Regions from separate parts of the Metabacillus sediminilitoris genome, predicted to be linked through region 1. Evidence: a T-box and tRNA genes for the amino acid it is inferred to sense, from the RefSeq annotation. Region 1 holds a T-box; the other holds one or more tRNA genes.
What was found. The T-box of region 1 lies ahead of GMB29_RS20455 (valine--tRNA ligase). A T-box ahead of a tRNA ligase gene usually reads a tRNA of that ligase, here a tRNA-Val.
Positions count from the first base shown of each region.

Region 2: it has a tRNA-Val gene. The T-box ahead of GMB29_RS20455 (valine--tRNA ligase) is inferred to sense a tRNA for this amino acid. The anticodon was not compared.

Region 1 is NZ_CP046266.1:4,239,965-4,243,392, reverse strand. It holds gene ysxE (spore coat protein YsxE) at 1-788, shown strand, start outside; gene GMB29_RS20460 (hypothetical protein) at 897-1,088, opposite strand; T-box leader at 1,330-1,609, shown strand; gene GMB29_RS20455 (valine--tRNA ligase) at 1,675-3,428, shown strand, end outside.
Region 2 is NZ_CP046266.1:1,072,631-1,076,058, forward strand. It holds gene GMB29_RS05430 (hypothetical protein) at 459-1,718, shown strand; tRNA gene GMB29_RS05435 (tRNA-Val) at 1,994-2,065, shown strand; gene GMB29_RS05440 (transposase) at 2,230-2,616, opposite strand; gene GMB29_RS27605 (IS110 family transposase) at 2,537-2,728, opposite strand; gene GMB29_RS27610 (hypothetical protein) at 2,773-2,907, opposite strand; gene GMB29_RS05445 (potassium channel family protein) at 3,342-3,428, opposite strand, start outside.

The DNA of each region.
Region 1 (3,428 bases):
ATAATGGTGAGTACTATTATCTGATGCCTTGGCTTGTTAATGAAACAGAGGATGAGCTTGATGCACGCCATCAATATTTATTTAAAGAGATTGCCAAAATGCATAGTCGTACGGAAAAAGAAATAAAACTAAACGGGCAAGAAGCCAAATTACATTATGAAACATTATCAAAGAGATGGGATGAAACAAAGTTATTTTATGAATCATTTGTTGATCAATGTGAACAAAGACTATATCTTTCTCCGTTTGAATTACAAGCAGTCACTTATTTTATTGAAGTAAGTCGTGCTATAGATTTCTCTAGAAAAAATTTAGAAGAATGGTCAGAGAAAATGGAAGAAAAGGAGAAAACAAGAATTGTCTTAAATCATGGCAAGATATCTGCCCATCACTTTTTATATGATGAGAATGGTTCAGGACGATTAACTAATTTTGAACAAGCAAAATATGGTGCACCAATTGATGATTTCCTTCTGTTTTTGAATCGAACAGCAAAAACCTTTCCAACTCAATGTGATGACTGTATAAACTGGTTTTATACGTACCAGAAGATCTATCCTTATACTGAGGCAGAAATGCAATTATTTTTAAGCTATTTGGCTTATCCGGACAAAATATGCCGTGTCATTAAGAGCTATGTACGTAAAGGTAAAAATCAATCTGAACAAGAAAGCAATAAACAATTAGTGAAAGCATATTGGCATTTTAAAAACATCGAATACTTTGTTATGAAGATTCATGAAATTGAAGAGAAAAAAAAATTGCAAGCAGAAACGGCTAGTAATTAGCAGAAACAAAAATCATGTCAGACCACTCTTTTAAGAGGTCTGACATTTCTTTTTAATAATGAAATGATCTTAATTGTTCTAGCGTGTATGAAGTGCTTGACGTCATTCTTATATCCAATCGTAACGAAAGGCAGCAGCAAGCACGATCAATAGAGCTAATAAAAGAACATCAAAAGATGTTGGAAAGAAAACTGTTCGAATTCCTTGAAAGATCGTTAATGGAATAATAATTTGAATACCGATCTCCCTAATTTGTCTTGCCCATGGCGGGAGTGTGTAGGGATTAAACCGCCGTTTCATGCACAACTCCTCCTCGTTATATGCCTTTACCTTAAAAAGTAAACCCCTCATGTAAATGACCTTTCAAAGCATATACACCTGAAAAAATCAATCTCTATGTTCATGATGGCGGGAATCTACTTATATCAAAATATGAAGAACAGACTTAAATGGTTCCTGTATAGAAAAAGAGAAAAATGGCGAAGATATTGACGAAAAAATGATTTTTTTAGTAATATAGAATAGGATCAATTACATACAACAATAAACATTGATTGGGAAGAGTACAATTGTTATCTCTTTACAGAGAGAGAAATCATTTTGCTGGAAGGTTTCTTACGCAGATACATTGGAATGTCGCCCATGAGTTGCTTCTTTGAATTGTTAGTAGGAGAAGCCGGTAAAGACCGTTATCATATTGAGAGCATAGACTAATACTATGTATGAGCATCTTATTTGCCCTTGGCTGATCAAAGAGCTTTTACATTTTTGTCTATGAAAAAAGGTGGTACCGCGAAAAATATTCTCCTTTCGTCCTTTTATTGGATGGAAGGAGTTTTTATTTTGTACATAAAAGTTTTGATTACAGTTTTTTTGAGGAGGAAACATGATGGGAAATAATGAACAACAACATGAATTACCAACAAAGTATGATCCACAATCAATTGAAAAAAACCGCTATTCGTTTTGGTTAGAAGGAAAGTACTTCGAGGCAACAGGTGATGAAAAAAAGCAGCCATACACAGTCGTCATTCCACCACCTAATGTTACAGGTAAGCTTCACTTAGGACATGCATGGGATACAACGTTGCAAGACATTGTGACACGTATGAAAAGAATGCAAGGTTTTGATGTATTATGGCTTCCAGGTATGGACCACGCAGGGATCGCAACTCAGGCAAAGGTTGAAGCAAAGCTACGTGAAGAAGGCAAATCACGCTATGACCTTGGCCGTGAAAAATTCGTTGAAGAAACATGGAAATGGAAAGAAGAATATGCAGGCCATATACGTGAACAATGGTCAAAAATCGGTCTTGGCTTAGACTACTCCCGTGAACGTTTTACACTTGATGAAGGCTTGTCAAAGGCTGTGCGTGAAGTATTTGTTACGTTATATAAGAAAGGCCTTATCTACCGTGGAGAATATATTATTAACTGGGATCCACAAACGAAAACAGCCCTTTCTGACATTGAGGTAATTTATAAAGATGTCCAAGGTGCATTCTACCATATGAACTATCCATTAGCAGATGGAACAGGTTCAATCGAAGTAGCAACAACACGTCCTGAAACAATGCTTGGTGATACCGCTGTTGCTGTACATCCAGAGGATGAGCGCTATAAGCATCTTATTGGGAAGAACGTTGTGTTGCCAATTGTTGGCCGTGAAATTCCGATCGTTGGTGATGACTACGTTGATATGGAATTTGGTTCGGGTGCGGTTAAAATTACACCAGCACATGATCCAAATGACTTTGAAGTTGGAAATCGTCATAATTTAGAACGGATTCTTGTCATGAATGAAGATGGCACGATGAATGCAAACGCGGGAATCTATAATGGATTAGACCGATTTGAATGCAGAAAGAAAATTGTGAAGGATCTGCAAGATCAAGGCGTTTTATTCAAAATTGAAGAGCATATGCATTCTGTTGGTCATAGTGAAAGAAGCGGTGCAGTTGTCGAGCCTTATCTTTCAACACAATGGTTTGTTAAAATGCAGCCATTAGCAGACGAAGCGATTAATCTTCAGCAGTCTGAAGGCAAAGTCAACTTTGTTCCTGATCGTTTTGAAAAAACGTATTTACGCTGGATGGAAAACATCCGTGACTGGTGTATCTCTCGTCAGCTTTGGTGGGGACATCGTATTCCTGCTTGGTACCATAAAGAAACTGGGGAAGTTTACGTTAATCAAGAGCCGCCAGCAGATATCGAAAACTGGGATCAAGACCATGATGTTTTAGATACATGGTTTAGTTCAGCTCTTTGGCCGTTCTCGACAATGGGCTGGCCTGATACAGAAGCAGCTGATTTTAAACGTTATTACCCGACAGATGTCCTTGTAACGGGCTATGATATTATTTTCTTCTGGGTATCAAGAATGATTTTCCAAGGACTTGAGTTTACTGGAAAACGCCCGTTTAAGGATGTCCTCATACATGGACTTGTCCGTGATGAACAAGGACGCAAGATGAGCAAATCACTTGGCAATGGTGTTGATCCAATGGATGTTATTGATCAATACGGTGCAGACTCGCTTCGTTACTTCTTATCAACTGGAAGCTCACCTGGACAGGATTTACGCTTCAGCTATGAAAAAGTTGAATCAACTTGGAACTTTGCCAATAAAATTTGGAATGC
Region 2 (3,428 bases), 2.4 Mb from region 1:
GTATAATAGAAAATTGGTCAAATAGAAAAAGGAATAAAAGAAGGAATAGGAATAGTTTATTAATCTATTTAGTACGATGGGGGTATATTTCCACATTTTAAACCCACTCAATTAAGCTTAAGGTGTATAGTAGGTTAAATCACACATAATGGATTTTAACCGTAGTCAATACGAACCTATTACAAGTAAAGAAAGAAATGTATAGCAATATGATAAAGGGAGCGCTAGTTAGCGCTCTTTTTAGTGGAATTATATAAATATAAACGAATTAAAGATGAAAAGAATAAAGATTTTTAAATTATATAAAAGTATTAGAAAGTCAATAAGGATACTTTTGATTCATAGTTGTATAGTTCATATTTATCTATTATTTCAATTCTATACAAGATTCGACATTATTTCTTTGGTTTATTAAGTACAATAGACATACTTAACAAAGACTGGAGAAGGTGGAAAGATTGAAAAGAAATTTTATCGTCTTGGCGACTTCAATTTTATTAATTTTTATATGCCAAGAAGTGAAAGCGCATCCGGGAAATACTGATAGTTTTGGAAAACATACTTGTCGCACCAATTGCGAAAAATGGGGATTAGAGTATGGTGAGTATCATGGGCATGGTGGAGCGGATAGTTCATCATCTTCTGGTTCAAGTGGTACTTCCTCTGACTCTAATTATTCAAATGATGTTCCAGTTATGACTGAAGAAGAACTAGAAGTTCATTACGAAGAATTACAAAATGAAGGTTATGATATTGGATATCAAAATGGGTATAACGGTGAAGTATTTGTAGATTTTCATGAAGAGAAATATGCTGAATTATCAAACGCTGACTATAGTTGGTATGAAGCAGGCTATGAAGCTGGATATACGGAAGGTGAAGCAAAAAAAGCTGCTGAGATTCAAAAACAACAAGAAGAGGATTATCAAGCAGGAGAGAAAATAGGATTCCAGCAAGGAAAAATAGATTTTGAAAACAAAGTAGTTCAGCAAAATCCACAAACTAACTCCTCCCAAACTGAATATTGGAATAAAGGCTTTGCAGCTGGATACAAAAAAGTTATTCAAGTGATGCAGCAAACTGAAAAAGCAAAAGAAGAAGGGCATCAACAAGGTTTAACACATGAAGACATCAATATCCCTTCTAAATATGCTAGTGAAGACGAAACAAAACAAGCATTTGAAGAAGGCTTTAAAAAAGGTGAGGACGAAAGGATTAAACATTTACAAGAAACATATGAAAAGGAAGGCTATGAAGCAGGGTATAATCAACAGACTTTTACTATTCCTAAAGACGTTCCCGAATTATACAAGATATCCTTTAAGCAAGGATTTGAAAATGGATATAATGCAAAAGAAGATGAAGCATATCAACGAGGTTACGACTTGGCGTTTACAACGACAAAGTATAAAGCTGATGACCAGTATAAAGAATATTCCAATCTTCAAAAGCAACATAAAAATGGATTTGATTCAAATGAAGAAGATGAAGAGTTGCGTGAAGAAGCGTTTGAAGCTGGTAAGAGTGCTGAAGAACTATCGATACCAGTTAAATTTAAGAATAACAATAATGCAGTAAATTTATACAATAAATATTATAAAAAAGGAAAAGAAGAGCGAGAAGAGCGGAATAAACAAATTCTAATTGGTGGTTTAGTATTAGTCCCAACTGGAATTGTTGGGGGGTTTTATCTACATAGAAGAAAATCGAAACAATAAGAAATGTAATTCTGTCTAATTTACAAATAATAATATTTAAAGAGGATTCTTAACTTAAAATCCTCTTTATAATTGACTTTCTAGACTCTCGAATTTAAGGAGTGACTTTTCACTCCAATGTAATCTTCAAAAGACCGATATATTTGATGTAGAGGGTGAGTTTATAGTTGACGGAGTATGATGACCACTTTACAATAAATTATATAACCAATAGAAGGTTAGTGGTCAGTATCTACAAAGTAATGTAAAATTCTTAAAAAACCTACATTTGAAACGACTTGTTAGCTCAGTGGGAGAGCACTTCCTTGACAGGGAAGGGGTCGGGGGTTCAAGTCCCTCACAGGTCATCTGAGATAAAAGCTTCAATTCCTTGGTATATAAGGGATTGGGGCTTTTTTTGTTTTTTATATCGGCACAAAAGTCGTCAATCGCATAACCTTTGGTGCCGATTTGGTGCCGTAACCTTACTTCTGTGGTTATTTCGCAAGCAAGGCATCAATTTGATTAGCTGCTACCCTAGGTTCTCTAGTCTCCGAACCGAATGGCGCACAATAGATACTTGTCTTTGTTTATCAAAATAATCTTCGCCTAAGTCAACATACATTTCTTTTCTGGTTAGAAGGTAATATGCGATTCGCAACATCGCGTGGGCGACTACAATTGCTGCCTTTTTCTTTCCTTTTCGTCCAGCTGTACGTCTATACAGTGCACCGAGATAGTTTTTTGACCCTCTAACTGATTGAGCTGCTTCTGTTAATGCGGATCTTAAATACTTTTTTCCCTTCTTATATCTGCTAGATTTTCTTTTACCTGCGCTCTCATTGTGTCCAGGAAAATAAGGCTGCCCATGAACATAGATGTGCGGCAGTCGGGAATCGGTTTCCAATGTCCGTACCAATTTCAGCTAAGATTTGCTCAGTCATTCTAGTTGCGATACCAGGAATGGAATCGAGTCGTTCTATATCTTCCTGATAAGAGCTTACTCTTTGAGCTATCTCTTGATCCAACATTTCAATTTGCTCACTTAGAAAATCAATATGAGTTAAAATGGTTTTCAAATCAAACGTTGGTGTGGGTTTACATAGCCCCGAAGTGCTAATTCAAGTTCTTCCTTTTTTCGTTTCATTGTACGACGAGCGAAGTTTGCTAGTTTTTCAGGATCGTCTTCACCATTTTTCAATGATAACATCCATTGAAATCTTCCTTTCTGGGCTTGAAAATTGGAGGCTGGTGCAACAATCAGAATTAGGATTAATCTACCATGAGTGCTTCCCGCAAGGGAGCGACAGTTTATGATGCACCGTGGTCGTTGGAGTCAGACTAACGGAAGGGCTCTAAGGCACCATAGTTTATCGACCTTCCTCTTCCAGCCTTAGGAACAGTATCGACGGATTCAATATATTTTCATTCTTTGTGGTGAAGCGCCGATTTTTCGCTTCATGGATGGCTAACTGGGAAGTTTAGTTTAAGAGAGGTTTTTAACTTATATTCATCAATCGGGCCAGATTGTTGAGGAATTATATAAAAAAGATAGGAACTTTTTAGTTAGTGAAGTTCCTATTCATTACCTTTAGAAAAATATATAGATTTAACACAATCTTAATGACTTAAGTTCAAGTTCTGTTATTCTATACTTGAAAAATTAGCTAGATCATCTCTGCTGCCAATCACCACTAATAGATCACCTTCGTGAATCGTCTGTTCTGGAGA